Regions from separate parts of the Streptomyces sp. WAC 06738 genome, predicted to be linked through region 2. Evidence: riboswitches for the same ligand, from Rfam matches in the RefSeq annotation. Region 2 holds a riboswitch; each other region holds the start of a gene.
The links. A riboswitch is a leader RNA that binds a small molecule or an ion and turns the genes downstream of it on or off. The one in region 2 is predicted to bind cyclic di-AMP.
Positions count from the first base shown of each region.

Region 1: it holds a riboswitch for cyclic di-AMP, as region 2 does, so the genes downstream of both, DMB38_RS20950 (M23 family metallopeptidase) here and DMB38_RS37470 (transglycosylase family protein) in region 2, are expected to answer to the same signal.
Region 3: it holds a riboswitch for cyclic di-AMP, as region 2 does, so the genes downstream of both, DMB38_RS26820 (transglycosylase SLT domain-containing protein) here and DMB38_RS37470 (transglycosylase family protein) in region 2, are expected to answer to the same signal.
Region 4: it holds a riboswitch for cyclic di-AMP, as region 2 does, so the genes downstream of both, DMB38_RS03070 (LysM peptidoglycan-binding domain-containing protein) here and DMB38_RS37470 (transglycosylase family protein) in region 2, are expected to answer to the same signal.

Region 1 is NZ_CP029618.1:4,748,455-4,755,908, forward strand. It holds gene DMB38_RS20935 (cytochrome P450) at 1-831, shown strand, start outside; gene DMB38_RS20940 (cytochrome P450) at 828-2,096, shown strand; gene DMB38_RS20945 (PP2C family protein-serine/threonine phosphatase) at 2,498-3,814, shown strand; cyclic di-AMP (ydaO/yuaA leader) riboswitch at 4,038-4,213, shown strand; gene DMB38_RS20950 (M23 family metallopeptidase) at 4,225-5,346, shown strand; gene DMB38_RS20955 (VOC family protein) at 5,550-5,915, opposite strand; gene DMB38_RS20960 (endonuclease domain-containing protein) at 5,969-6,805, opposite strand; gene DMB38_RS20965 (very short patch repair endonuclease) at 7,166-7,454, opposite strand, start outside.
Region 2 is NZ_CP029618.1:2,820,320-2,827,773, reverse strand. It holds gene DMB38_RS11845 (cytochrome P450) at 1-739, shown strand, start outside; gene DMB38_RS11840 (transglycosylase family protein) at 838-1,881, shown strand; cyclic di-AMP (ydaO/yuaA leader) riboswitch at 2,043-2,254, shown strand; gene DMB38_RS37470 (transglycosylase family protein) at 2,331-3,023, shown strand; gene eno (phosphopyruvate hydratase) at 3,407-4,690, shown strand; gene DMB38_RS11825 (septum formation initiator family protein) at 4,801-5,268, shown strand; gene DMB38_RS11820 (DUF501 domain-containing protein) at 5,406-5,942, shown strand; gene DMB38_RS11815 (Ppx/GppA phosphatase family protein) at 5,939-6,865, shown strand; gene DMB38_RS11810 (ASCH domain-containing protein) at 6,857-7,234, opposite strand; gene DMB38_RS11805 (hypothetical protein) at 7,231-7,454, opposite strand, start outside.
Region 3 is NZ_CP029618.1:6,071,570-6,079,023, reverse strand. It holds gene glyA (serine hydroxymethyltransferase) at 1-705, shown strand, start outside; gene DMB38_RS26825 (L-serine ammonia-lyase) at 831-2,228, shown strand; cyclic di-AMP (ydaO/yuaA leader) riboswitch at 2,707-2,897, shown strand; gene DMB38_RS26820 (transglycosylase SLT domain-containing protein) at 2,901-3,653, shown strand; gene DMB38_RS26815 (alkaline phosphatase family protein) at 3,801-5,078, shown strand; gene DMB38_RS26810 (RNA ligase family protein) at 5,173-6,942, shown strand; gene DMB38_RS26805 (poly(A) polymerase) at 6,942-7,454, shown strand, end outside.
Region 4 is NZ_CP029618.1:781,302-788,755, reverse strand. It holds gene DMB38_RS03085 (beta-galactosidase) at 24-2,018, opposite strand; gene DMB38_RS03080 (SDR family oxidoreductase) at 2,119-2,910, shown strand; gene DMB38_RS03075 (FCD domain-containing protein) at 2,975-3,799, shown strand; gene DMB38_RS03070 (LysM peptidoglycan-binding domain-containing protein) at 3,882-4,781, opposite strand; cyclic di-AMP (ydaO/yuaA leader) riboswitch at 4,788-4,962, opposite strand; gene DMB38_RS03065 (LLM class flavin-dependent oxidoreductase) at 5,066-5,710, opposite strand; gene DMB38_RS03060 (DUF397 domain-containing protein) at 6,043-6,291, opposite strand; gene DMB38_RS03055 (helix-turn-helix transcriptional regulator) at 6,292-7,152, opposite strand; gene DMB38_RS03050 (ATP-binding protein) at 7,388-7,454, shown strand, end outside.

The sequences.
Region 1 (7,454 bases), 1.9 Mb from region 2:
GTCCTCGCCCGCCTCATCGGCTTCCCCGACGCCCAGGGACGGCAACTCGCCCAGGTCCTCAACGAACTCGCGGACGGCGGACCCGGAGCGCTCAAGGCGTACGAGACCTTCGTCGAGCACATGACGCGGCTCGTCGCCGAGAAACGGCTCGCGCCCGGCCAGGACGTCGCCTCGCGGATGCTCGCCGACCCCATGCACTTCACCGACGAAGAGGTCATGCTCGACCTCAAGGACACCACCGCCGCCGGCTTCCTGCCCACCGCCGACTGGATCGGCAACTCCATCCGCCTCATGCTCACCGACGACCGCTTCGCCGCCGCCCTCGGCGGCGGGCGGCACAGCGTCGGCCAGGCCATGAACGAGGTGCTGTGGGAGGACACGCCCACGCAGATCCTCGTCGGCCGCTGGGCCGCCCGCGACACCCAGCTCGGCGGCCGTCCGGTCGGCGCGGGCGACCTGCTGCTCCTCGGCCTCGCCGCCGCCAACGACGACCCGCAGATCCAGCAGGCCCTGGTCGGGCCGGGCGGCGCGGGCGGGGCCGGCGGCATGGGCGGCGGATACGGGTACGGGGGCGCCGGCGTACCCGCGCAGGCGGGCAACAGCGCCCACTTCGCCTTCAGCTACGGCGACTTCCGCTGCCCCTTCCCGGCCCAGGAGATCGCTGAGATCATCGCCCGGACGGGCCTCGAGGTACTCCTCGACCGGCTGCCCGACCTGGACCTGTCCGTGCCGGCCCGGACGCTGGTGCGGCGGCCGTCCGCGTTCCTGCGCGGCATGACCGCCCTGCCGGTCACCTTCACCCCCGTACGCGCTGCAGGAGGTCATCCGTGAACTGCCCGCACGCCGCCGGCTCCGCCGCCCCGACCGGCTCCGGGGCCCTCCCCGAACCGCTGGCCATCGACCCGCTCGTACGCGACCTCGCGGGCGAGACCGCGCTCCTGTGCGCCGCCGCCCCGCTCACCCGGATCGAACTGCTCGGCGCGCCCGCGTGGACCGTCACGCGGCACGCGGAGGCCCGCCGACTGCTCACCGACGCACGGCTGGTCAAGGACATCGGAGCCTGGCGGCTGTGGCAGACCGGCGAGGTGACGGCGGAGTGGCCGCTGATCGGGATGGTCGACCCGGGCCGGTCGATGTTCACGGTCGACGGCGCCGAGCACCGGCGGCTGCGCGCCAAGACGGCGCAGGCCATCACGCCGCGGCGGCTCGACGCGCTGCGGCCGGTGGTCGAGCGGGTGACGGCCGAGCTGCTGGACTCCCTGGCGGCCGCGGCGGCCGCGGGCGACGGGGTCGTCGACCTCAAGGAGGTCTTCGCGCAGCCGCTGCCGATGCGGGTGGTGTGCGCGCTCATGGGCGTCGCGGAATCGGAGATACCGCGGCAGATGCGCCTGTGGAAAGCTTTCTTCTCCATGCTCACGCCGCAGGAGGAACGGCTCGCGGTGATGGCGGAACTCGACCGCGTGTTCACCGACATGGTGCGGCAGAAGACCGCGGAGCCCGCCGACGACCTCACGAGCGCGCTGATCCTCGCCGACGAGGGCGGCGAGCCGCTCACCGAGGAAGAGGTCGTCGGCAACCTGAAGTCCATGATCGCGGCCGGGCACGAGACCACGATCACGCTCCTCCTCACCACCGTGCGCGGACTGCTGACCCACCCCGAGCAGCTCGCCCTGGTCCGCGAGGGCAAGGTGACGTGGGAGACGGCGATCGAGGAGGCGCTGCGCTACGACCCGCCCGTGACCCACCTGCTGATGCGGTTCGCGACGGAGGACATCGAGATCGCCGGCACGGTGATCGAGAAGGGCGAGGGCGTCGTCATCTCGTACCGCGCGATCGGGCGGGACGCCGGGCACCACGGGGCGGACGCGGATGCCTTCGACGTGACGCGGGCGACGCCGATCCGGCACATGACCTTCGGGCACGGGCCGCACATCTGCCCGGGCGCGGCGCTGTCGCGGCTGGAGGCGGCGGTGGCGCTGCCGGCGCTCTTCGCCCGGTTCCCGGACCTGCGGGCGGCGGTGCCGCTGGGGGAGCTGCGCAACCTGCCGGTCCTGACGCAGAACGACCTGGAGTCCTTCCCGGTACGCCTCGCCTGACGCCTGACGCCTGACGCCTGACGCCTGACGCCTGACGCCTGACGGCGGTCGGCGGCTGACGGCTGACAGATGACGTCAGTCGTCCGGGGTTCCCAGGGTGGCGTGCACGGGGCGCGCGGGGCGTTGGGAGAGCCGGGGGGCGTGCGCGCGTCGCGTGCGCCGGAGCCGGGCGGTCTTCTACCCGTTCGGCTGTACCCTCTGCGTGCGGTCCGCCGGTCCGCTGCTCGTATGCCCGTCACACCCTGGCCGCGATGACGCCCGAAACGCCACCTGTAACCCGCCTGGGCCCCGCCCGGTCGCCGTCCCGCCCGGGACGCGGAACCCTGAGGGACGACGCCAAGGGCCCGCGTGTCGGCCGCACGGGGAGGACAGCGCAGGAAGGGCCGCGCAGGAGAGGGCAGGTGCAGCCGGTGCGGGAGGACGGCGCGCAGGGCGCGGGGCAGGACGAGGGCGGCCCGCGCGAGGGCCGCGGCTCGCACGGCGCGAAGCGCGGCTCGTACGGCGAGGGACGCGCCCCGTACGAGAACGGGCGGGCCTACCGCGTGGGGAACGGTGCGCTGGACCTGATGGTCCGGTCCAGCCGCCCCGATGCCACCGGCGGTGAGCGGCGGGTCCGCTGGGCGCTGCGGTGGCTGCCGGCCGCGCTCATCGTCGTGGGGGCGGTGTTCTTCTGGTTCACGCCGGAGGGGCTGAGGTCGTCGCCGGTCTTCGAGACCACCCCGCTGGTCGCCGCCGCGCTGCTCACCCTGCGCGGCACCATCGCCGTCGCCGTCGCCGCCCTGGTGGTGGACGTCGCGCTCGAAATCCTCAACGGCACCGCCACGAGGCCCGACGCGCTCACCCAGATGGTGTCGCAGGCCGTGCTCGGCGCCCTGGCCATCGGCATCAACCTCCTCATCCAGCGCAACTACCGCCGGCTGACCTCCGCCCGCCACGTCGCCGTCGCCGCGCAGCGCGCCGTGCTGCCGAACCCGCCGGACGGCTTCGGCACGCTGCGGGTCGCCGCCCGCTACCAGGCCGCGGACGCCGACGCCCGGATCGGCGGCGACCTCTACGCCGTGCAGGAGGGCCCGTACGGCGTGCGCTGCATCGTCGGCGACGTACGCGGCAAGGGGCTGGAGGCGGTGGAGTCCGTGGCGGTCGTCATCGGCGCTTTCCGGGAGGCGGCCGAGGAGGAGGCGGGGCTCGCGGGAGTCGCGCGGCGGCTGGAACGCGCGCTGCAGCGCCAGGAGACGGGGCGCAGCGGCCTCGACCGGGTGGAGGGGTTCACGACCGCGGTGCTGGCGGAGGTCGACCGCGAGGGCGGCGCGCTGCGGCTGCTCAACCGCGGCCATCCGGCGCCGCTGCTGCTCGGGCCGGACGGCGCGGCGCGCACGCTGCACCCGCGCGAGCACGCGCTGCCGCTGGGCATGGGCGACCTGGGTACGTGGCCGGACGAGCTGATGGAGGAGGCGTTCCCGCCGGGCGCGGCGCTCGTCCTCTTCACGGACGGCGTGACCGAGGCGCGGAACAAGGCGGGCGTCTTCTACGACCCGCTGACCCGGCTGGACGGCCGGCTGTTCGACGGGCCGCACGAACTCCTGGACGCCCTCCTGGACGACGTGACCCGTTATACGGGCGGAAGGATCGCGGACGACATGGCGCTCTTCGCCCTCGCCCGCTCCCGTACCCCGTTCGCGGAGCCGCCGGACTCGCCCCCGGCCGCACACGCTCCGTAGTGGAACAGCGCCCCTCCGCATAACAACTGATGCACGATCAGCTAACGACCGGACCTCACTGCGCGTAATCAGGGCGTCAACTTGTCCGTTTCCGCTGGTGCATGCCCGGATCGTCCGCGGTAAAGCACAACTGAATAACGGGAACGACTTGGAATCGAACGCCGTCGTCCGCTAGCGTGCGGTAACGCAGCGCGGTCGTCACTGCCGTCGCAAGAGGCGGCACCGTGCGCCGTCGCCGAATCCCGCACGAGTCACAACTGCAGCAACGGCAACACCTAGGGAACCGGGGAACCACCACCTTGGGGTGAATCGGGCCAACCTCCGCGAGGAGGCGGCCCGTAGGAGACCTTCCTGCTCCGAACCCGTCAGCTAACCCGGTAGGCGAGAAGGAAGGAAAGGAGTACGCCTTCGTGGCGTCCTACAGGTCTGGGCCTGGCTACGGCCATGGCTATGACGATTACGGCTACGACGGCTATGCGCCCGGCGGCTACGCCCCCGAGGGGTATGCGCCCACCGGTTACGCCGCCGAAGAGCCGGTCGACGAAGTCCTCCCCGAGGACGACCTTCCCTCCCGCGGCCGTCGGCGCCTTCCCCGGCAGCGCGGCGGCAGCATGGCGCGCAGCGGCGCCGTACTCGGCGTGGGCGTCTTCGCCGCCGTCGGCGCGGGCAGCATGGCCACGGCGCAGGAGAAGCCGCCGGTCGCGATATCCATGCCCGACCAGGTCGACACCGTGGCGAACCGGATAAGCGCCCAACTCCCGGACGCGGAGAGCCTGCCGGGCGTCGGCGAGCTGATGCCGAGCGAGGAGGAGCCCGCTTCCGACTCGGTCGTCACCACGGCTCCGCTCACCCAGGTCAGCTACGCCAGCGACACCGACACCGCGAACCAGCCCGCCGACTCCGGCGAGGCGCTGCGGGCCCGCATCCTGGAGCAGGCCGAGCAGCAGCAGGCGGAGGCCGACGCCTCCGCCCGCGCGGCGGCCGAGGCCGAGGCCGCCAAGCAGGCGGCCGAGGAGGCCGCCGAGGCGAAGGCGGCGGAAGAGGAGCGCCAGCGCCGCCTGGAGGAGGAGCGCCGCCGCAAGGCGGAAGAGGAAGCCCGCCGCAAGGCGGAGGCGGAGCGCCTCGCCAAGCTCGCCGCCAGCTACGTCGCCCCGGTCGCGAATTACACGCTCACCTCGACGTTCGGCGAGTCCGGCGACATGTGGGCCGCGGGCCACACGGGCCAGGACTTCGCCGCCTCCACCGGCACCCCGGTCAAGGCGGTGCACGGCGGCACGATCACCGAGGCCGGCTGGGCCGGCTCGTATGGCTACCGCATCGTCCTCACGCTCGAGGACGGCACCGAAGTCTGGTACTGCCATCTCTCCTCCATCATCCAGTCCTCCGGCGAGGTGACGACCGCCGACGTCATCGGGCGCGTGGGCGCCACGGGCAACGTCACCGGCCCGCACCTGCACCTTGAGGTACGACCCGGCGGCGGGGACGCAGTGGACCCCCTCGCCTGGCTGCGCAACAACGGCGCCCCGGTCTGATCCACCCGGCGGGCCCAGCGCCCCGGCCCCCACGGCCGGGACGGGTACCCGCCGCACGGACCGCTAGCCCCCATAACCCCTCTCCCACGTCTCCGGCGTGCCCGAACGCAACTTCCCCCGTGGCGTACGAGCACGCACCGAGACCGCCGGCGGCCCTGGTGGCCGACCCCCCGACACCAGGGCCGTCGGCACTTTCCCGGGACCTACTCCCCGGGCCCGCAGAGGCAGAACGGATGCCCGGCGGGATCGGCGAACACCGGACAACTGCCCCCCGCCTCCGAGAGCCGCGTGGCCCCGAGCCGCAGCGCCAGCTCACCGGCGGCGGTGGAGTCGTCGACGCCGAAGCAGATGTGCATCTGCTGCGGGTAGGTGCGGTCGAGGTCGGGCCAGAGCGGCGGCCGGTAGCCTTCGACTTCCTCGAAGGCCAGCCGTGGAAAGCTCTCTTCGTCCTTGGCGATCACCATCCAGTCCTCGCGGATGACCCGCATGCCGAGCAACTGCGTGTAGAAGTCGGCGAGCTGACGGGCGTCGGCGCAGTCGAGCACGATGTTCCTGACGTAGGCGTCCATGGCGGCAGCCTGCCACGCACGGCGGACACCGCGGGGAGACCAGCGGCGGCGATTCAGGCAGCCGCGGTGGCAGCGGCAGGGCGGGATCCCCCGGCGGCGATCTCACCCAGGGCGGCGCGGATGGTGTGGAGCATCCGCTGGGGCCGCTCGAAGGCGTCGGTCGCGGTGAACCGGAGCATGCGCCGGACCTCGGGGCAGCGCCCCAGGTCGTTGAAGCGCTCGATGTCGGCGAGATGGGCGGCCCGGCTGCCGTGGAAGCCGTAGCCCTCGATCTCGACGACGAGCCCCGCCGCCGGAAAGAAGAAGTCCACCCGTATCCGCCGGCCGTTGGGCGCGGTGAACGGCACTTGGCTGAGCGGCCGCAGCCCGGCGTCGTACATCCGCAGCCGCGCGACGGTCTCGGCGGGGGACCCGGAGCGAGGATCGACGAGCGCCAGCCGCTGCCGCGCCTGGACCACACCCCGCCGCTGCCCGATACCGGCAAGGGCCTCGGAGACCGCATGCAGATCGGTCACCTGCTCCCGCCACCGCCGCGGCCACCCTCCGCCGGGCGCGAGCGGCCGCCGGGTCAGGGCGGACTCCACGGCCACGAGCGCGGCGTCCCGCTCGGCTGTACGCAGCAGGTCGACGAGGGTCCGCGCGGCGCCGGTCACACGCAGCCCCGCGACACTGACGATCTCGTCGTCACTCAGGGCGGTCCGATGCAGCAGGCACCCCTCGGGCGCCCGCCCCCGCGCCCGCACGTGCGTGAACTCGGGCCGCACGGCGAGGACTTCGACCCCGAGCAGATGAGCCGCGGCACTGTGACTGACGACCAGCTCCGGCCGCCCGGCCTGCGCCACCCGCAACCGCAACCGCAGGTCAGGAACCCGCCCCGGCTCCACCCACACCCCGGCCCGAACCTTCCGCCACCCCTCTTTCCGCAACCGCCGCACCAACACCCCGGACGACCACCCGGCCGCCAAAGCCTCGGCACACACCAACACCCCACCGTTCCCAGCCGCCAACGCCCCCAGCGACCCAAGTTCCCCCGTCATGCCCCCACCCTCCCCCAAATCCCCACCCCCCGCTTCCCCTGTGGATAACTCCCGCTCGAGGGCCTGCCAATCCGGGGCTGAGATCACAAGGTAGTGCCGTCAGGATCTGGGGCTGTCACGCATGAGAACAACACCGAACACGGCGTCCATCGAGGCCCATTCAAGGCGGCCGGTGATACCTGCAGGGGCGGGCATCCGGTGCCTCCAATACGCTCAGGACCCGGATCTGAGACGCTTCTTCTTGAGGGGCGCCCGCCGCCTCTCGGCTACAGCCTCCGCCACGCGTTCCGCACACTGGGACGGATCTTCGTGCTCCCAGAAACGCAGGATCATCCAGCCAGCGTTCAGAAGGCGTTCGTCGGTATCACGGTCGCGGTTTACGTTTCCAGCCACTTTTTCAGACCAGTACCCGGAGTTGGTCCGAGGGGACACGTAGTGCTCAGGGCATCCGTGCCAGTAGCAACCGTCGACGAACACGGCGACCTTGGACGGCCGGAACACC
Region 2 (7,454 bases):
CGGGGGACGCCCCCCGGACCCCCGTAACCACGGCAAGGGCCCGCGCGGCGGCGTCGCGCGCGCGGTGAAGAAGATGCGCGCCTACCTCGCCGAGCTGATCCACCGCAAGCGCGCGGCGCTCGGCGGCGGCGACGCCGCGGCCGACGACCTGATCTCCGCCCTCATCCGCGCCTCGGACGAGGGCGAGAAGCTGACGGAGAACGAGGCCGCCGCCATGGCGTTCATCCTCCTCTTCGCCGGCTTCGAGACCACCGTCAACCTGATCGGAAACGGGACGTACGCCCTCCTCACCCACCCCGCCGAGCGCGCCCGGCTGGCCGCGGATCCCGGGCTGCTGCCCTCCGCGGTGGAGGAACTGCTGCGCTACGACGGCCCGGTGGAGCTGGCGACGTGGCGGTTCGCCACCGAGCCGCTGGAGATCGGCGGGCAGCGCGTCGCCGTGGGCGACCCCGTGCTCGTCGTGCTGGCCGCCGCCGACCGCGACCCCGCGCGCTTCGCGGACCCCGACACCCTGGACCTGTCCCGGCGTGACAATCAGCACCTGGGCTACGGCCACGGCATCCACTACTGCCTCGGCGCCCCCCTCGCGAGGCTGGAGGCGCAGACCGCCCTGGGTACCTTGCTGCGCCGCCTTCCCGACCTGCGGCTGGCGGGCGAGACGTCCGAATTGCGGTGGCGCGGCGGGCTCATCATGCGGGGCCTGCGGACGCTTCCGGTGCACTTCGGGCGTTCGTTGTGATCTGCGCGTGACTATCAGGCGATCAACTTGTGATCGGCGGTGGTTCGGTATTAAGTTCGGCCACTGGCTCGAACACACAGGGAACGAAAGGCACTCGCATGCGCTCGGGTAACGGACGCCACCGACGTCCCCGCCAGGCCCCCGCGTTCGTCGTCGCGGCCGGTGCGACCGGGGCTGGTCTCGCCCTGCCGCTGCTGGGCGCGAGCGGCGCGAGCGCCGCCGACGCCGGCACGTGGGACCGGGTCGCCGAGTGCGAGAGCGGCGGGCTCTGGAGCGCCGACGAGGGCAACGGGTACTACGGCGGCCTGCAGTTGACGATGGACATGTGGCAGGAGTACGGCGGCGAGGAGTTCGCCTCGCAGCCCGACTACGCCAGCCGTGCGCAGCAGATCACTGTCGCCGAGCGCATCCTCGCCGGCATGGGCGCCGACAAGGCGTGGCCGGAGTGCGCCGAGGACGCCGGGCTGGACGGCGACGTCGGGGTGCCGGAGGTCGACCCCGGCGCCGAGCTGCCGCTGCTGCCGACGGCGCCGCCCACCCTCGCCCCGAGCCCGGACGACGACTCCCGTGGCCAGGACGAGGACGGGCGTACCGACAGCGAGGACGAGCGCGACCGCAAGGACGGCGACGACTCCCGGCAGGCCGGTGAGGGCGGCGGCAAGCACCGCGGCGGCCAGGACCCGGGCGAGCGCGACGGCGGCTCCGGCGAACGGACCGGCCGGGACGACGACACCGCCTCCGGCGAGGGCTCCGGCCGGCACCGCGCCCCGGACGCCTCCGCGACCCCGGCCCCGTCCTCGCCCGGCTCCCCCGAGGCCCCGCGCGAGGCCGTCGAGACCCCCGGCGCCTCCCAGTCGCCCGACGAGACCGAGCCGCCGGAGCCCGGCCGCGAGTGGATCGCCGAGATCCCCGGTGACGCGGACGAGCGCGGCGGGGACCGCAAGAGCGACGCCTCGGGACGCGACGCCGCGGCGGGCGGCGGCAGTTATACCGTCCGACCGGGTGACACCCTCTCGGATATTGCCAGCGAGCATTCCCTGTCGGGCGGATGGTCCGAGTTGTACGACGGGAACAAGAACTCCCTCGGTGAGGACCCCGACACCATCAAGCCTGGTCAGGAACTCGAATTGAGCGGGAACTGAACAGTCGGCGGGTGAAGTCGGCGCGGATTAGTCATATTTGACGTAATCGGCTGACCGGGCTACCTGACGGACGTAAAACCGGGCGTGGCATTTTCCGAGGTCTTTGAATCGCACACGCCTATGTGCTTACCGTCACATCGCTCGCCAACGCGAGCCCCGGTGATCGCCTCACGCCGAATCCTGTCGGCGTTCACCCGGGCCACCTGTGCATGAAGCACCGCTGACAGGAGCGGGGGACCCACGGTAAGCGCCGCTCCGGTCCAACGAGAAGGCGGACCGGACGGCTTGGGGTCAAGCCGCACGTATGACGTACGGCCGGGCACTCACAGCCCGCACCCGACAGCTCACCTCGCAGGCGTCGGTGAGAAAAGAGCACCATGCTTCTTCCTGCCGGAATGGGTAAGCACCGCCGCCCCACCGCACAGGCACGCCTTGGCACACACTCCCGCGTGGTCGTTCTCATGGGCGCCACCGGAACCGCGATCGGGCTGCCGGTGCTCGGCGCCCAGCACGCGTCCGCGGCCCCCATCGATACATGGGAACGGGTGGCCGCCTGCGAGTCCAGCGGAAATTGGGCGACGAATACGGGGAACGGCTATTTCGGCGGCGTCCAGTTCTCCCAGTCGAGCTGGGAGGCCGCCGGCGGCCGCAGCTTCGCCCCGCGCGCCGACCTGGCGTCGAAGGAGCAGCAGATCGCCGTCGCGGAGCGGCTGCTTTCCATGCAGGGACCGGGCGCGTGGCCCAAGTGCGGCCCGCGCGCGGGTCTGGCGGCGAGCGGTCCGGCCGCCGGGCCGACCGTCCCACCGGCGCCACAGGAGGCCCCGCAGCAGCCGCAGGAACAGCCGCAGCCGCCGCAGGAGCCGCAGGAGGCCCAGACGCTGCCGGCCCCGGCGGCGCAGGAGCAGGCGCCGCAGGAGGCCCCGGAGGGCACCGAGGCAAGCGGCGCCGCCGAGCAGACGCAGCCGGAGTCCCGCACGGTCTTCCGCGGCTTCTACTACGAGGTCCGCGAGGGCGACACCCTCGACGACATCGCCCAGCGGCACGGCGCGGAGAGCTGGCAGCAGTTGTACGAGGACAACAAGCCGGTCGTCGGCGAGAACCCGGACCTGATCCGGCCGGGACAGAAGCTGAAGGTGAACTAGCCCCGCGCGCGGGCGGGCCGCACCGGACCACGAGCCGGCCGGCCCGCCCGCGCCGTGTGCACCGCCGCCGCCTGCCGCCCCCTGGTGCCCCTCTGGCGCCGCCCGCTGCCCGGCACGCCGCCGCGGTACGGCGCGGCCGTCCCGGCCCGTCCGGTGCGCGGGCCGGGACGACCACGCCGTACGCCACCCGCCCCCGCGGGCCCCGCCTCCGCGGGCCCCGCCTCCGCGGCTCCCGTTGCGCGCCGCCGCCGGTGGCCCGTCCCCCGAGCCGCGGCCCGAACCGTCTCGTACCGCGGAATGCGGCCGGGTGCGCGCCGGGGCCGTCACCCGGGGCGGCTAGGCTCAGGGCGGAACCCGTAGCGAATCCCTCCGAAGGAGACACCGTGCCGTCCATCGACGTCGTCGTAGCCCGAGAGATTCTCGACTCCCGCGGCAACCCCACGGTCGAGGTCGAGGTCGGCCTCGACGACGGCAGCACCGGCCGTGCTGCCGTTCCGTCCGGCGCCTCCACCGGCGCCTTCGAGGCCCTGGAGCTGCGCGACGGGGACAAGGCCCGTTACGGCGGGAAGGGTGTCGAGAAGGCCGTGCTCGCCGTCATCGAGCAGATCGGCCCCGAGCTCGTCGGCTACGACGCCACCGAGCAGCGCCTCATCGACCAGGCGATGTTCGACCTCGACGCCACCCCCGACAAGTCCTCCCTCGGCGCCAACGCCATCCTCGGCGTCTCCCTCGCCGTCGCGCACGCCGCCTCCGAGGCGTCCGACCTGCCGCTCTTCCGCTACCTCGGCGGTCCCAACGCGCACGTGCTGCCGGTGCCGATGATGAACATCCTCAACGGCGGCAGCCACGCCGACTCCAACGTGGACATCCAGGAGTTCATGATCGCGCCGATCGGCGCCGAGTCGTTCTCCGAGGCCGTCCGCTGCGGCGCGGAGATCTACCACCAGCTCAAGGCCGTCCTCAAGGAGCGCGGCCTGTCCACGGGACTCGGCGACGAGGGCGGCTTCGCGCCGAACCTCGACTCCAACCGGGACGCGCTGGACCTCATCATCGAGGCGATCCAGAAGGCCGGCTACACCGCGGGCCAGGACGTCGCCCTCGCGCTCGACGTCGCCGCCTCCGAGTTCTACAAGGACGGCGTGTACGTCTTCGAGGGCAAGGGCCGCTCCGCCGCCGAGATGACGGAGTACTACGAGCAGCTCGTCGCGGACTACCCGCTGGTGTCCATCGAGGACCCGCTCTTCGAGGACGACTGGGCCGGCTGGCACGTACTGACCGAGCGCCTCGGCGACAAGGTGCAGATCGTCGGCGACGACCTCTTCGTCACCAACCCCGAGCGGCTCCAGCGCGGCATCGACGAGGGCTCGGCCAACGCGCTGCTGGTCAAGGTGAACCAGATCGGCTCGCTCACCGAGACCCTGGACGCCGTCGAGCTGGCCCAGCGCAACGGCTTCAAGTGCATGATGTCCCACCGCTCCGGCGAGACCGAGGACGTCACCATCGCCGACCTGGCCGTCGCCACGAACTGCGGCCAGATCAAGACCGGCGCCCCCGCCCGCTCCGAGCGGGTCGCCAAGTACAACCAGCTCCTGCGCATCGAGGAGATCCTCGACGACGCCGCCGAGTACGCGGGCCGCAGCGCCTTCCCGCGCTACAAGAACGGCTGAACGGGCCGACCCGTACGACATCGGCGTCGGACGCCCCCGGCCCCGGCCGCACCGCGTAAGGTGCGACCGGGGCCGACCACCGCTTGCCGCCCGGGGAGGACGCGACGCACATGGCCAGGGAGCGCTTCTCCACCACCACCCGGCTCAAGCTGCTCGGCGAGCAGGCCGTCAGCCGGGTCTCGGAGCGCGTCTACCGTGCGCGCCCGCCGCGGCGCAGCCGGCTGACGGGGCGGGCCGCCGTGCTCGCGCTCGTCGTCTGCTCGCTGGTGGTGGCGCTCGCGTACCCGCTGCGCCAGTACATCGCCCAGCGCGCCGAGGTCGCCGAGCTGGAGCGGGAGAAGGCGCAGGCCGAGGAGCGGGTCGAGGAGCTGCGCGACGAGAAGTCCCGGTGGAACGACCCGGAGTACGTGCGCCGGCAGGCCCGCGAGCACCTGCACTACGTGCTGCCGGGCGAGACCGGCTACATGATGCGCGACGGCACCGGCTCCGCCCGCTCCGGCGAGGAAGGGGAGGCGGTGGACAGGCCGTGGTACGAGAACCTGTGGGACGGCCTGGACGCCGCGGACGGCCGGCGCTGAGGCGCGTACGTGCGCGGACTCCGCCCGCCGCGGAACGCCGGACCCGACGCGGTCCACCTGCCGCCCGGACGCCGCCGAACCCCGCCGCCCGACGCCGCCTGACGCCGGACGCCGACCGCCCGGCTGAACGAGGAGAGATGGACAAGCCCCCGCCGCCCACCGAGCACACCCCCGCCACCGCGGCCGACGCCGCCGCCGTGGCCGCGCAGTTGGGCCGCGCCCCGCGCGGCCTTCGCGCCGTGGCGCACCGCTGCCCGTGCGGCAACCCGGACGTCGTGGAGACGTCCCCGCGGCTGCCCGACGGCACGCCGTTCCCGACGCTGTACTACCTGACGTGCCCGCGCGCGAACTCCGCGATCGGCACGCTGGAGGCGGACGGCGTGATGAAGGAGATGACGGCCCGGCTGGCGGCGGACCCGGAGCTGGCGGCGGCGTACCGCGCGGCCCACGAGGACTACCTCGCCCGCCGCGACGCGATCGCCGAGCTGGCCGGATTCCCGAGCGCGGGCGGGATGCCGGACCGGGTGAAGTGCCTGCACGTGCTGGTCGCCCACGCGCTGGCGGCGGGGCCCGGGGTGAACCCGCTGGGGGACGAAGCGCTGGCGATGCTGCCGGAGTGGTGGGCCAAGGGCCCATGCGTGACGCCAGAGGAATCCGGGGAGGATGAGGCATGACCCGAGTGGCTGCCGTGGACTGCGGTACGAATTCGATCCGCCTGCTGGTCGCGGACGTCGACACGCGGTCCGGCGAAGTGAAGGACCTGGACCGCCGGATGGAGATCGTCCGGCTGGGCCAGGGCGTGGACCGTACGGGCCGGCTGGCGCCGGAGGCGCTGGAGCGGACCTTCGCGGCCTGCCGCGGGTACGCGGAGATCATCGAGCGGCTGGGCGCGGTCCGTACCCGGTTCGTCGCCACCTCCGCCTCGCGCGACGCGGAGAACCGCGCGGACTTCGCCCGCGGCGTGGAGGAGATCCTCGGGGTCCGCCCCGAGGTCATCACCGGCGACGAGGAGGCCGCGCTGGCCTTCACCGGCGCGACGAAGGAGCTGTCGGGGCGGGTGCCGGGGCCGTACCTGGTGGTCGACATCGGCGGCGGCTCGACGGAGTTCGTCGCCGGCACGGACGACGTGGCGGCGGCCCGCTCCGTCGACATAGGCTGCGTCCGCCTCACCGAGCGCCATCACTTCGCCGACCCCCCGACGCCGGCGCAGATCGAGGCGGCGAAGGCCGACATCGCCGCGGCCCTAGACACGGCGGAAGCCGCGGTCCCGCTCCGCGACACCGCCACCCTGGTCGGCCTCGCCGGCTCGGTCACCACGGTCGCGGGCATCGCCATGGACCTCCCCGCCTACGACACGATGGCCCTGCACCACGCCCGCGTCCCGGTGGCCCGCATCCGCGACATCACGAACTCCCTGCTCAAGGCCACCCACGAGGAACGAGCCGCCATCCCGGTCATGCATCCGGGCCGCGTCGACGTGATCGCCGCGGGCGCCCTGGTCCTGCTGTCGGTCATGGAGCGCACGGGCGCCCCCGAGGTGATCGTCAGCGAACACGACATCCTGGACGGGATCGCGTACCGGTGTGCCTCAGCCTGATTGAGCCCGCTGACCTGCCATGATGCGGGTGATGCTGATGGCGAGGGCGCCGAGCGCTTCCTTTTCGGGGCCGTAGATGCTCCGGATGTTCGCGAGCTGCTGCGCGCGCGGGGCTGTCGGATTGACGTTCTCCGGCCCCTCGCCGTCGAGCAGCGCCTCGAAGGTCGGATACTCGTTGACCCGGGTGACCCGTACGTCGACGGTTTCCTCGGTGCCCTTGATCCGGAACCGGATCACGTCGCCCGCGGCGAGGTCGGCGAGGTGCGGATACTTGACCCTTACCTCTACGGACTTTCTGCCCGCTGCGACAAGATCGAAATACTGCCGGTAGAGATTGAGTTCGTGAACGCGAGCCGTGACTCCGGTCATGGGGCGGGAACGCTCCTGGTCGCTGGTTCGGAGATCATCCGGCCGACTTCGCCGGCCGAGTACGAACGGAAGAAGTGCCGCGGGTCCGAGAGCACGATCTCGGTCATGCCGAGCAGGCGCTCGACGTAGTCGGCTAACGTGCCGGGCCATTCTCGGGTGTCGAGCATCCAGGGCGCAGCGCCGTCCGGCAAGGGCGTATGTCCTTCCCGAATAAGGGATT
Region 3 (7,454 bases), 3.3 Mb from region 2:
GTCGACGCGCTGCTGATGGTCGACATGGCGCACTTCGCCGGTCTCGTGGCCGCGGGCCTGCACCCCAACCCCGTGCCGTACGCGGACATCGTCACCACCACGACGCACAAGACCCTCGGCGGCCCGCGCGGCGGGGTCATCCTCTCCCGCCAGGCCCTCGCCAAGAAGATCAACTCGGCGGTCTTCCCCGGCCAGCAGGGCGGCCCGCTGGAGCACGTGATCGCGGCCAAGGCGGTGTCGTTCAAGATCGCCTCGTCCGAGGAGTTCCGCGAGCGGCAGCGGCGCACGCTGGACGGCGCCCGGATCCTGGCCGAGCGGCTGCTGCGGGACGACGCCCGCGCGGCCGGCGTCTCGGTGCTCTCCGGCGGTACGGACGTCCACCTGGTCCTGGTCGACCTGCGCGCGTCCGAGCTGGACGGCCAGCAGGCCGAGGACCGGCTCCACGAGATCGGCATCACCGTCAACCGCAACGCGGTCCCGGACGACCCCCGCCCGCCCATGGTCACCTCCGGCCTGCGCATCGGCTCGCCCGCGCTGGCCACCCGCGGCTTCGCCGCCGCGGACTTCGAGGAGGTCGCCGACGTCATCGCGGAAGCCCTCCAAGCACCCCTCACCCGCTGGGGTTCCGGCGATCCGAAGACGGCCGCACTAGCCGCCCGGGTCACCGCCCTGGCGCAGAAGCACCCGCTGTACCCCGGCCTGTAGCCCGTACGGCCCGGCGGCCCGCCGCAGCGACGCGGCGGGCCGCCGGGCCCCGGGGCCGTACGCGCAAGCCGTCACCACCCGCACCACACACGCGCACGCCCCACGCAAGGACAAGGGAGTCCCGAGTGGCCATCTCCGTCTTCGACCTCTTCTCGATCGGCATCGGCCCGTCGAGCTCGCACACGGTCGGCCCGATGCGGGCCTCCCGGATGTTCGCGCGCCGGCTGAAGAACGAGGGCCTGCTGGCCCACACCGCCGCCGTACGCGCCGAACTCTTCGGCTCCCTGGGCGCCACCGGCCACGGCCACGGCACCCCCAAGGCCGTGCTTCTCGGCCTGGAGGGCCACTCGCCGCGCACCGTCGACATCGAGTGGGCCGAGGGCGAGGTGGAGCGCATCCGCGCCACCGGGCGGCTGCACCTGCTGGGCGCCGAGATAGGGCGCGACCACGAGATCCCCTTCGACGCCTCCGCCGATCTCGTCCTGCACCGGCGCCGCTCGCTGCCGTACCACGCGAACGGCATGACGCTGGCCGCGTACGACGCGGACGGCGGGACGCTGCTGGAGAAGACGTACTACTCGGTGGGCGGCGGCTTCGTCGTCGACGAGGAGGCGGTCGGCGAGGACCGGATCAAGCTCGACGACACCGTGCTGAAGCACCCGTTCCGTACCGCGGACGAGATGCTGCGCCGCACCCGCGAGACCGGCCTGTCGCTCTCCTCGCTGATGCTGGAGAACGAGCGCGCCTGGCGCACCGAGGCGGAGATCCGCGCCGGGCTGCTGGAGATCTGGCGGGTCATGCGCGAGTGCGTCGCCCGCGGGACCGGCCGGGAGGGCATCCTCCCCGGCGGCCTGAAGGTCCGCCGCCGCGCCGCCGGCGAGGCCCGCCAGCTCCGCGCGGCGGGCGACCCGGCGGCGCACGCGATGGAGTGGGTCACCCTCTACGCGATGGCGGTCAACGAGGAGAACGCCGCCGGCGGCCGCGTCGTCACCGCCCCCACCAACGGCGCGGCGGGCATCATCCCCGCGGTCCTCCACTACGCGACGGAGTTCGTACCGGGCGGGGACAGCCGCGCCGGGGAGGAAGACACCGCGGTCCGCTTCCTCCTCGCGGCCGGCGCGATCGGCATGCTCTTCAAGGAGAACGCCTCCATCTCCGGCGCCGAGGTCGGCTGCCAGGGAGAGGTGGGCTCCGCCTGCTCCATGGCCGCGGGCGGCCTCGCCGAGATCCTCGGCGGCACCCCGGAACAGGTGGAGAACGCCGCCGAGATCGGCATCGAGCACAACCTGGGCCTGACCTGCGACCCGATCGGCGGCCTGGTCCAGATCCCGTGCATCGAACGCAACGGCATGGCGGCGGTCAAGGCCATCACGGCGGCCCGCATGGCACTGCGCGGCGACGGCCGGCACTTCGTCTCCCTCGACAAGGCCATCAAGACGATGAAGGAGACGGGTGCGGACATGAAGGTCAAGTACAAGGAAACCGCCCGCGGCGGCCTCGCGGTCAACGTGGTGGAGTGCTGAGGGAGTTGGCGAGAGCCTTTCCGGCCGCAGCCGCCAACTTCCCCTCCTCCGCCCGCAATCCGGCGGCGATCCGGAAGGCGTCCTTTTCCCTTGGCCAGTTGACGCCCCTTCGCCCTCATGGGCGAACGGGTTCCCCGCGATGAATTCGTGAATTCCCCTCGCGCATACGCGCCGCCGGACGGTCAAGAACAAACGGACTTGTCGGACATTCCCCGACGAGGCGATACGTACCATTTGAAGGATTCGCCCCCGATCGCCCCGCGCCTCTGACCGATTGGCCCCCTCCGTCCGGTGACGCGAATCACGTTCGGCCGCGGGCACCGGCGGGGGGAATTCACAGTTTCCGTGTTCCGAAAGCGAGTTGCGGACTTCTCCGCTTTCCGCGGCGGCGCCCATCCGGCCTCCGAGCCGGTCCCGTATTGGCCGGACGAGTTCCGCAGCTTGTCCGGACCGGAAAGACATGCTTAAGTCTCCGCCAGCCGGGTGGACGCCGAATCCTGCCGCCATCCGGAAACCGTTCCCTAATGACACACGGCAGGAGCGGGGGACCCATAGGTAAGTCGCCGGTCCGGATTCCGGAACGGCTTGGGGTGAAGTCGCACCGCGGTGCGGCCGGGCATCTCCAGCCCGAACCCGACAGCTCACCTCGCAGGCGCAGGAGGAGAAAGACCCATGCCCGCAAGAGGTAAGCACCGCCGTCCCAAGCTGCGTCTGATCGGCCGCGGCATCACCTTCGCCGGCGTCAGCGGCGTCGCGATCGCCGCCCCGCTGATCGGCGCGTCCTCGGCATCCGCCGCCGGCTCCGTCCCCGCGTCCGCCCCCCAGACCGGCGTACGCGCCGAGGCCCCCGCCGCGGCGACCGCCGGCGCGGCAGCGGCCACCTATGCCGTGGTCGCCGGAGATTCCCTGTCGAAGATCGCCGACAAGGAAGGCGTACGCGGCGGCTGGAAGAAGCTGTACAAGGACAACCGCGAGGCCGTCGGCGACAACCCGCACTTCATCCTCCCCGGCCTTGAACTCTCGCTCGGCGCCAAGGCCGACACGAGCGAGCCGAAGGAATCCGAGTCCGGCCTGAAGACCACGAGCGCGTCCGTCACGAGCTACCCGGACAACCTCGACGGCTGGATCCGGGAGTCGCTCGACATCATGGCCGAGCACGGCATCCCGGGGACCTACGACGGCATTTACCGCAACATCATGCGGGAGTCCGCGGGCGACCCGCAGGCCATCAACAACTGGGATATCAACGCCATCAACGGCACGCCCTCCAAGGGCCTGCTCCAGGTCATCGCTCCCACCTTCGAGGCCTACCACGTACCCGGCACCTCGACCGACAGCTTCGACCCGGTCGCCAACATCACCGCCGCGTGCAACTACGCGGCCGACCGGTACGGCTCGATCGACAACGTCTACGGTCCGTACTGACCCGCCGGAGAGCGCCGGTGTCCCCACCGGCGCTCTCCGCTCCGGCGGTGAAGACCGCGGTGCGTCCGGAGGGCACGGACGCGGGAATTCGCGGCCCGTTCACCCCGTGCTCGCCGGCCGGGAGCGTTTCGCTTCTACGGTCGCGCCATGTCCGCCACCTCTCTGTCCCGACGCGGTGTCCTCGCCGGCGCCGTGGCCGGCGCCCTCGCGTCACCGCTCGCCACCGTGCCCGCGCACGCCGCCCGCACGCGCAGCCTGCTGATCTTCGTCGCCCTCGACGGCTTCGGCATCGACTACCTCGACGGCCGTGCGCCGATGCCCCACCTGACGTCGCTGGTACGGGCCGGCTCGCTGACCACCAGCACCGGCGTGATGGCCAGCATCACCAACCAGTCGTGGACGGCCGTCTCCTGCGGCGCCCACCCGGACCGCACCCGCAACGCCGCCTACTACTACGACGAGGCGGCCGGCATCGCCCGCGGCCAGAGCCGCGACAGCGCGGTCGAGGGCCTCGCCCAGGCGTGGCGGCCGCAGGGCATCCGGATCGGGTCCGCGCAGTGGTTCATCCTCCAGGACAAGGGCACCTCGTACGGCGATCCCGACGGCCTCTACACCCAGCCCGGCGGGCGCATCGGCGCGCGCGTCGACGACGCGATCGCGATGCTCACCGGGCGGCCCGTCGACAGCGGCGGCACGGCGGTGACCCTCACCCGGCGACCGGACTTCCTCGCGGTCTACTCCAGCGACCTCGACGGCGACGGGCACGCGTTCGGGCCCGACGACCCCCGGATGCTCGACACCCTGCGCGAGACCGACGCCGGGATCGGGCGGCTGATCCGGACGGTGAAGGACCTCGGCCTCTACGGCCGGACGACCTGGGTGGTCACCGGCGACCACGGCATGACGGGCTGGAAGACGCCGATGGCGGCGCAGGCGGTCGCCGCCCTCGCCACCGCGGGCTTCACGCCCGAGGTGATCGTCTCCGGCGGCCGGCCGGCGCCGGAGACCGATGCCGTCCTGGTCTCCGGCGGCAGCATCGCCTCCGTGCACCTCCTCGGCGCGGGGACCGCCGCGATCGAGCGTGCCCGCGCGGCGCTCGCGGACACCGAAGGCGTCGCGGCGGTGTTCACCAAGGCGGACCAGGCGGCGCTGCGGATGGCACCGCAGTACGGCGAGCTGGTGCTCGAACTGGCGGCGCCGTACGCGCTCTCCTTCACCCCGCCGGCCGAGGGCTTCGACGGCCGCCACGGAAGCCGCGCGGAGACCGCGGTCCCGCTCATCCTGGCCGGCCACCGGATCCGGCGCGGCCGCGCGCCGCGCGACCCGCGCCACGTCGACCTCGCGGCGACCATGTCGGCGATCCTCGGGGTCGCCCCGCCCGCGCAGTCGGAGGGCCGGGTGCTGCGGGAGTCCCTGCTGCCCTGACCCGGGCCCCCCGGACCGCCGGGTTATTCGCTGGAGCGGCGCCGCCGGGCGCTTCTAGAGTGGCCGGACCCGACCGCGTCACGGAGCCGGACCCATGCGTGTGCACTATCCCCGTACGCCGCATCTTCCCTGGTCGCCGGGGGCGGCCTCGGACGACGTCCGCGCCGGTGACCTGGCCGGGCTGCGGGGGCGCGAGGTCGTGGTCACCGAGAAGCTCGACGGGGAGAACACCACCCTCTACGCCGACGGGCTGCACGCCCGGTCGCCGGACTCGGCGCACCACCCGTCGCGGGCGTGGGTGAAGGGGCTCCAGGGGCGCATCGGCGGGGAGATACCGCCAGGTTGGCGGGTGTGCGGAGAGAACGTCTTCGCGCGGCACTCGCTCGCGTACGAGGACCTGGAGAGCTGGTTCTACGGGTTCTCGGTCTGGGACGGCGACCGGTGCCTGGACTGGGACCGGACGGTCCGGTTCTTGCGGCGGCTGGGCGTGCCGGTGCCGCCGGTGCTGTGGCGCGGGGTGTTCGACGAGCGGGCGCTGCGGGCGCTGCGGCTGGACATCGCGCGCCAGGAGGGGTACGTCGTGCGGGCCGTCGAGGGGTTCGGGCTCGGGGAGTTCGGGCAGCGGGTCGCCAAGTGGGTGCGCCGGGGGCACGTCCAGACCGGCACCCACTGGATGCACGCCGCCGTCGTGGCGAACGGGCTGGGGCCGAAGGCCGCGCTGTGGGCGGTGCGCTCGGGCGGGACCGCCGGTGCCGCGGCGCTGTCGGCGGCGGTGGGCGTCGCGCCCGGAGAGCCGTCCGCGACCGGGGCAGCAGCCGGGAGCGGCGCCGACGCCGCGGAAGCCGCCGTCGCCGACGTGTCCGCGCGGCTGGACGGGCTCGGCCGCCACGGTGACGCGCGGCTGGCCGGGGTGCTGGCGGCCCTCCTGCACGGAGAGCGCCGGGCGTCGCTCGCGCCGCGGCTCGCGGGGCCTCTGGGCCTGCCCGCCGCGCGGCGGGTCGCCGATCTGGTGGGGCTCTTCGCCGCGTTGCAGCGCCCCTGCCCGGACGGCGACCGCCGGGCCGGTCTCGTACGCCTCGCGCAAGCCGCCGACCTCGGGGTGCTGCACGCGGTCGCGGGGGCACTCGCGCGGGACGCGGAGGCGCGGGAGCAGGTGGAGTGGTCGATGCTGCACGCCGAGGACGCCGGGCTGCTCGGCCCGGCGCCGCTGGCGCCGCTGCGGGCCGGGCTGCGGGAGGCGCTCGACGGCCTCGGCTCCGATGCCGCGGACAGGTGCTGGGCCGAGGCGCGGGAGGCGTACGCGGCCGGGCGGATCGCCACCGTCGCGGAGGCGGTGGCGGCGAGTTGGCGGTGGCGCCCGGGATCGTTCCCCCGGCTGGTCCATCTGGTCGGTCCTTCCGGCAGCGGCAAGAGCACGTTCGCCAAGAGCCTCGCCGGGACCGACGCGTACGTCAGCCTGGACGACCTGCGCGAGGCCCGCGGTTCGCGCGCCGGCCAGCGGGCCAACGGCGACGTCCTGCGGGCCGGCCTGGACCGGCTCGACGCGGCGCTGGCCGGCGGCGGGACCGCGGTCTGGGACGCCACCTCCCTCAACCGGCACCAGCGCGCCGCCGTGCACCGGGTCGCGGAGCGCCGCGACGCCCTGGTCACGCACGTGGTCGCGCTGGTCGGCGAGGCCGAGCTGGCACGGCGCAACCGGGAGCGGACGCACCCGGTGCCGCCGGAGGTACTGGCCGCCCAGCTACGCCGGTTCGCCCCGCCCTACCCGGGCGAGGCGCACCGCACCTGGTACGTCGGGGCGGACGGCACGGTCGCCGACGTGAGCGGCGCCCTGGCCGGGGCGGCGGACGGAGGCGAGGCGTGATGCGTACGAGCGACGAGATATACCACCGGGTCCGCTGGGACCCGCGGTTCGATCCGGCCAGGTTCGTGCTGGGGATCAACCAGCGCGGCGCGGCGCCCAAGCGGGTCCCGCTGCCCTCCTTCGTCCCCGGCGGAGACATCCCCTGGCACCGGGTCGTGTTCGTCGAGGCGGACGGCGAACTGCTCTGGGACCGCGCCACCGGGGTGGACCGCATCGACGCCTCCGAGGCCGGCAGGAGGCGCGGCTCGCGGCTGCTGCGCGCGCCCTTCTTCACCGCCAGGACACCCTTCCGGTGGGAACCGGGGGCCGGCTGGCGCCCCGCGGACGACCCGCCGTCCGCGGCGGCGGGGAGCACGGCGCGCGTCCGGGTCCTCACCTGGAACACGCTGTGGGACCGGTACGACGGCGGCCGCATCGAGACCGCCCGGCGCCGTCCGCTGCTGCTCGCCTCCCTGGCGGAGGCCGGCGCGGACGTCATCGCGCTCCAGGAGGTCGAGCCGGACCTGCTCACG
Region 4 (7,454 bases), 2.0 Mb from region 2:
CGACCTCCTTGTCAGTGCACTCCTCAGGCCCGCAGGACGACGACGCCGCGGGCGGGCAGGTCGACGGAGGCGACCGGTCCCGCCGCCGGGTCCACGCCGTCGCCGGCGACCGCGGGCATCGGCTCGGGCAGGGTGACGGTCGCGGTACCGGCACCGTGGTTGAGCAGGAAGAGGAAGCGCCCCTCCGCGCCCTCCCGCACGGTGGCCTGGACCCCCGCCGGCAGCCCCGGCAGCACCGGCGCCACGCCCGCCCCGGCGCGTACCCGGTCCACCAGGGCGCGCATCACCGCCACCGGCAGCCGGGTGCCCGCGTACCAGGCGACTCCGTCGCCGTACGCGTGCCTGGTGACCGCGGGCCGTCCGGCCAGCTCGCCCGCGCCGAAGGCCGCGACCTCCTCGGCGCCTTCGAGGTCGATCGCCTCGGACCACAGGTCGCCGCTGCCGGTCAGCGTCCCGGTCAGCGGCAGGTGCTGTCCCTCGGCCAGCGGCCAGAACTCCTCGACGCGCAGCCCCAGCACCTCGCGGAGCGGCGCCGGGTAGCCGCCGAGGTGGACGCGGTCGCAGTCGTCGGAGATGCCGGTGAAGTACGAGACGAGCAGGTGGCCACCGGCGCGTACGAACTCCGTCAGCCGGGCGCCCGTCTCCGTGCTCATCAGGTACAGGTTCGGCACCACCACGAGCCGGTACGCGGACAGGTCGCGGTCCGGCGGCACCACGTCGCACTCCACGCCCGCGTCGAAGAACGGCCGGTAGTGGCGGCGCAGCGTCTCGGCGAAGTCCAGGTCCGCGGACGGGTGCGAGCCCTGCTCCAGCGCCCACCAGCTGTGCCAGTCCGCGAGCAGCGCCACCTCCGGGCGCGAGCGGGCGCCGGCGAGCTGCGGCACCGCGGCCAGCTCCCGGCCCAGCGCGCGCACCTCGCGGAAGATCCGGGTGTCGGTGCCGGCGTGCGGCACCATCGCCGAGTGGAACTTCTCGGCGCCGCCGGGGGTCGCCCGCCACTGGAAGTACAGCACCGCGTCCGCGCCCTGCGCGACGGCCTGCCAGCTCCACAGCCGCATCGTGCCGGGCGGCTTGGGGCTGTTGCGGGCCCGCCAGTTGACGGCGCTGGGCGCCTGCTCCATCAGCATCCAGGGGCGCCCGCCGCCCGCCGAGCGGGTCACGTCGAAGGCGAGGGCCGCGCCGACGTGCGTCTCGGGATCGTACGGGTCCTGGTAGAAGTCCAGCGCCTGGACGTCCTCGTGCGCCGCCCAGGCGTACGGGTCGACGGGCTTGTGCAGCGGCATGTGGTTGGTGGTGACGGGCACGTCGGGGGTGATCCGGCGCAGCGCCTCCTTCTCGGCGAGGTAGCACCGCAGCAGCGCGTCGTCGCAGAAGCGGGCGTAGTCCAGCACCTGGGCCGGGTTGGGGAAGGTGGGGGTGGTGCGCGGCGGGAACACCTCCTCGAAGGTGCCGTAGCGCTGGGACCAGAAGGTGGTGGCCCAGGCGGTGTTGAGCGCCTCGACGGTGCCGTAGCGCTCGTGCAGCCAGCGGCGGAAGTCGGCGGCGGAGACGTCGCAGTAGCAGCGGGGGTTGGAGCAGCCGTACTCGTTGCCGATGTGCCAGCTCTCCAGGGCGGGGTGGGTGCCGTAGCGGGTGGCCAGCTCGGTGACCAGGCGCACGGCGTGCTCGCGGTAGACCGGGCTGGAGGGGCAGAAGTGCTGGCGTGAGCCGGGCCACTTGCGGACCCCGTCGGCGTCCTGCGGCAGCACCTCGGGGTGCCGCTCGGTCAGCCACGGCGGCGGGGAGGCGGTCATCGTCGCCAGGCAGACGCGGATGCCGGCGCCGTGCAGGTCGTCCAGCACCCGGCCGAACCAGTCGAAGTCGTACGCGCCGGGCCGCGGTTCGACCAGCGCCCAGGAGAAGATGCCGGCCGTGACCATGGAGACCCCGGCCTCCTTCATCAGCCGGATGTCCTCGGCCCTCACCTCCTCCGGCCAGTGCTCGGGGTTGTAGTCGCCGCCGAAGTGGATGCGCCCCACGCTGCCTCCGCCCCTCTTGCTCAATTCTTAAATTACGAATTAACCTTGGGGAAACGTAGAAGTGCCGCGGCGGATCCGTCAACACCCGGAGCGTGAACTCGTGACAGCAGCCGGAGCCACGCAACTCCCGCACACCGCACGCTTCGACGGCCGCACCGCCGTCGTCACCGGGGCCGCCGCCGGCATCGGCGCGGCCACCGCCCGCCGGCTCGCCGCCGAGGGTGCCGCGGTCGTCGTCGCCGACATCGACGGCGACCGGGCGGAGGCCACGGCCGCGGAGATCCGCGCCGCGGGCGGCACGGCGGCCGCGGCCGCCGCGGACGTGGCGGAGGAGGACGGCTGGGCCCGGATCCTGGCCGCGGCCGCGGACTTCGGGCCCGTCGGCGTCCTCGTCTCCAACGCCGTCGCCGTCGACGTCGCCCCCGCGCACGAGACGTCGCCCGCCTCCTGGCACCGCCAGGTCGACGTCGGGCTGACCGCCGCGTTCCTCGGCTTCCGCGCCTGCCTGCCCGGGCTGCGCGCGCAGCAGGGCGCCCCGGGCGCCGCGGTGCTGGTCTCGTCGGTGCACGCCAGGCACGGCATCCCCGGCCACCCCGCGTACGCCGCCGCCAAGGGCGGGCTGCTGTCGCTCGCCGGCCAACTCGCCGTCGAGTACGGCCCGTCGGTGCGGGTGAACACCGTGCTGCCGGGACCGGTGCTCACCCGGCTCTGGGACCGCGTCCCCGAGGAGGACCGCAGGGCCAGCGCCGCGCAGACCGCCGCGGGGCGGCTGGGCGCGCCGGAGGAGGTGGCCGCCGCCGTCGCCTTCCTCGCCGCGCCCGAGGCGTCCTACGTCACCGGTGCGAGCCTGGTCGTGGACGGCGGCTGGAGCGTCGTAAAGTCATCGGCCTGAGCCGGGGCGCCGCGGGGGCGGCGGAGCACGGGCGGGCGGGGAGCCGAGGGAGGAGCGAGCGGGCATGGCGGGTTACGCGCGCCGCGGGGTGCACGGGCAGACGGTGGAGACCCTCGCGCACCGGGTGCTCGGCGGTGAGATCGCCGAGGGCGCCACCCTCGACCTCGCCGCCCTCCAGGCCGAGCTGGGCGTCAGCCTCACCGCGCTGCGCGAGTCGCTGAAGGTGCTGGCGGCCAAGGGCATGGTCGACGCCCGGCAGAAGCGCGGCACGTTCGTCCGGCCGCGCGCCGACTGGCACCTCCTCGACGCCGACGTGCTGCGGTGGCGCTTCGAGACCGCGGGCAGGCAGCAGGGCGAGGGCGCCGCCGCGCGGGCCGCCTCCCCGCTGCTGCGCGACCTGGACGAGGTGCGCGGGATCGTCGAGCCCGCGGCGGTCCGGCTGGCCGCGGTGCGGCGCACCGACGCGGACCTGGCGGCGCTGGAGGCGGCGCTCACGGCGATGGCCGGGGCGCGGGACGGCGCGGCCGAGGCGGTCGCCGCGGACCTCGCGTTCCACCGCGCCCTGCTGGCCGCCTCGCACAACGAGCTGCTGGAGCGCATGGACCAGGTCCTCGCCAGCGGGCTGGCCGCCCGCGACCGCCTGGTGCACGGCCCCGGACACCACCCGAGCGACCCCGTGCCCGGCCACCGGGCCGTGCTGGCGGCGATACGGGCGCAGGACCCGGACGCCGCGGAGGCGGCCATGCACCGGCTCCTCGCCCAGGCGGCCCGGGACCTGGCCGAGTTGTCCGCCGGTGAGCCCGGCGGTGAGCCCGCCGGGGGTTCCACCGGGGGTTCCGCCGCCGAGCCCGCCGGTGGGTCCGCGGCGGAGCGGGCGGGCGGGGCGTAGCCCGTACGACGAACGCGCCCCGCCGCGCGGACGGATCCGCGCGACGGGGCGAGGGAGACTCCCGCAGGCCAGGGCCCCGGGATCAGTACCAGTTGTTCGCCTGCCAGAAATCCCAGGCGCCGCACGGGCTGCCGTAGCGGTCGTTCATGTAGTCCAGGCCCCACTTGATCTGCGTGACCGGGTTGGTGCGCCAGTCGGCGCCGGCCGAGGCCATCTTGTCGCCCGGCAGCGCCTGCATCAGGCCGTACGCGCCGGAGCTGGGGTTCGTCGCGGTGTGGTCCCAGCCGCTCTCGCGCTCCACGATGCTGCTGAAGCAGGTGAACTGGTCGGCGGGCACGATCTCCCGAGCCGCCGCCTGGATGCCGGACTCGGTGGTCGGGACGCTCGCCTGCGACGCCTCGGTGGCGCCCCCGGAGCCGCCGGAGCCCTCGGACGCCGACGAGCCGTTCGGGTCGATCGACTTGTCGACCTTGCCGCCCTCGGTGTCGACGCGCAGCTCGGTGCCGACCTTCAGCGCGGCCGGGTTGTCGCCGATCGCCTTCTCGTTGTCGACGTACACCCGCTGCCAGCCGCCGGGCACGTCGTACTTCGCGGCGATCTTGGCCAGCGTCTCGCCGGCGCCGACGGTGTGCTCGACGTAACGCTGCTGCTTCTGCTCGGTCTTGGCGGCGGTCTGGTCGGCCTCGGCGGGCTTGCTCGCGGCCTTCCCGTCCCCCAGGTCCAGCTCCTGGCCCGGCAGGATCAGGTGGGGGTTGTCGCCGACGGCTTCCTTGTTGGCCTCGTACAGCCGCTGCCAGTCGGGACCGAATCCGTTGTCCTCTGCGATCTCCGAGAGGGTGTCGCCCTTCTCGACCGTATAGGCGTGCGCGGCGGTCGCCGCGATTCCGCCGGCGACGGGCAGGGCTATGCCCACCCCCGCGGCGGCGGCATAGCGGCGGGTGGAGCGCGACTTGGGCGCGCGCCGGGTGCCGGTTCCGGCCATGTTGGCTCGCTCTTTCTCCGACGCCTGCGAAGTGAGCTGTCGGGTTCGGGCTGGAGTTGCCCGGCCGCGTCGTGCTGTGCGGCTTCACCCCGAGTCGGGGAGTGCGGTGCGGTGCTGCCACCGTGCTCCTGCCGACGGAGAAGTGGTTCCCCCGCTCCTGCCCGAACGGCTGTGGGGACGACGGTTCCGGGCTCCGACGGGCAGGATTCGGCGTACCGGAGCGCGGTGCTCGCGTGTGCGAACGACTCGGACACTAGGAGATCGAACGGCAGATCACAAGCGGATCACGGGGATCCATGCGGACTCTGACGCTCCGTGGTGACGCGCGCACCCGTGGGGCGGTTGGGGCGGGTGTGACGTTCGGCACGCACGCTGAGGCGCAGCGCCTCCAACAGGGGCTGCCCGGCCGGTACGACGAGACCGTGCACCCCGCGCTCCGCGGCGCCGGCGAGCGCGGTCCGCCAGGCGCCGGGACCCGCGGGCACCGCCGCCGGGGTCCAGCGTCCGGCGCCCGGCTCCTCGTAGCCGGGTCCGGCGGGGGCGAGCCGGCGGAAGGCGGGCACCGTCGGTGCGACGGCGCCGAGTTCGGCGCACCGCCGGGAGTCGGCGGCGAGCGCGAGCCGGCCGCCGCTGAGCAGCACCACGGTGGCCAGCGCCCGGGCCAGCAGCGCCGCCTGCGGGACGTTGTCGGGCAGCGCGACGACCAGCCGGGCCCGGCCGGTGGCGGCGGCCAGGGCGGCGGCGAGCGCCAGCACGTCGTGCGCCGGGTCGGGACCGCCGTCCAGCCACAGCGCGTCGGCGCCCGCCGAGTCGTACGCCGCGCACTCCGCCAGCCAGGCCGCGGGCTCCTCCGGCAGCCGGGGGAGCAGCACCCCGACGCGGACCGCCGGCGGTTCCGCGCCGGCGGACGGGGGTGGAGATGCGCTCATCGCGGGGCCTCCCCGGGGCTGACGAGGGCCATCGGGGGCATACCGTACGCCCATACCTTGCGGAAGGCAGCGGTGCGGACACCCACGGTTCATGATTTCTGGAATTTCATCTGCCGTGCCCCCGGGCGCCGTTGCGCGCCCGTACCCCGGCAAACGCCGAGGGAGGGGACCCCCCCGGGGTGTCCCCTCCCTCTCTGTGCTCCCGGCCGGTGGCCCACGTCAGTGCGGGTGGGCCACACCCCCGTTCGCCGGGATGGGCTCGCCGTCCGGCTCGGACGGCGAGTGGACCGGGCGGCGCGGTCGCCGGTGCGCGGGCACCGCGCCTGACGCGGTCACGCCGGGCTCCGCGACAGCAGGAAGTCGGCTTCGCCGGCCTTGGCACCCTCGATGAACGCGTCCATTTCACCGGGGGTGTAGATGAGGGCGGGACCGTCGGGGTGCGCCGAGTGCCGTACCGCTATGCGGCCGTCCCGCAGCTTCATGGCCTCGACGCAGTTGCCGCCGTTGCCGCCGCTCCACGGCTTGTGCCAGCCCTCCGTGCCGAGGTCCGCCGCCGGCATGCCGTTGTAAATGCGTTCCATTCACAGCTCCTTGCGGAAGTCCCGGAGGATTTCCTTCGTGCGTTCTGCCGTCGCCGCCTGGGCCGCCATGTGGTCCAGGGCGGCGAGGTGTGTGGCCACCTCGCGCCGGCCGTCGAGGTAGACGGCGCCGGTGAGGTACTCGGTGTAGATCATGTCCGGCAACTCGGGCATGGCGAACCGGAAGAGGACGAAGGGGCTGTACGTGCCCGGGTGGTGGCCGGTGCGGAACTCCGCCATCTGGAGCGTGACGTTGGGCAGCGAGGCGACGTCGAGGAGCCGGTCGACCTGCGCGCGCATCACTGCGGCGTCGCCCACCGGGCGGCGCAGGACCGTTTCGTCCACGATGACCCAGAAGCGGGGCGCGTCCTCGCGGGTGAGCAGGTCCTGGCGCTTCATGCGGAGCGCGACGTGCCGCTCGATCTCCGCGGGTGCGACCCGGCCGAGGGAGCCGACCTTCAGCACGTGCCGCGCGTAGTCCTCGGTCTGCATCAGACCGGGCACGAAGTGCGGCTCGTACGACCTGATGAGCGACGCCGCGCCCTCCAGGCTCACGTACATGCTGAACCAGTCGGGCAGGATGTCGTGGAAGCGCTGCCACCAGCCGGGCTCGTTGGCCTCCTCGGTGAGCGCGACGAAGGCGTCGATCTCCTCCCGGTCGATGCCGTACGCCTGCAACAGCAGTTGCACGTACGGAACCTTCAGCGCGACCTCGGCGGTCTCCATCCGGCGCACGGTGGCGGGGGCGACGCGCAGGGTCTTCGCGGCTTCCTCGCGCTTGAGCCCGGCCCGCTCGCGCAACTCCTGGAGCCGCTTGCCGAGCACGACCTGCCCCACGGTCGGCGCAGACCGCGGTTCGCTCACGCCATACCTCCCTGTCGGAACTGCCTCAAGCAGTGTGCCACGCCCCGGGCTTGGCGAACACAGTGCAACGGCGACTCTGAAAAATTCACAGTGAGGGTTGCCAAGTGGCGGCGGCAGGGCCATAGTTTGGGATGTGAGCCAGTCCACACAGCCGCATCAGACGGGGGTCGTGACACAGGATCCCGGCTTGCCGGGATTCCGTTCGGGGGCCGGTGCGGTGCGGTGCGGTTTCGAGGTGCCAGGTCGGGCGGACGCCGTTACGGTCGCCCGCCGGCTGGCCCGCGAGCAGATGTGCCGCTGGG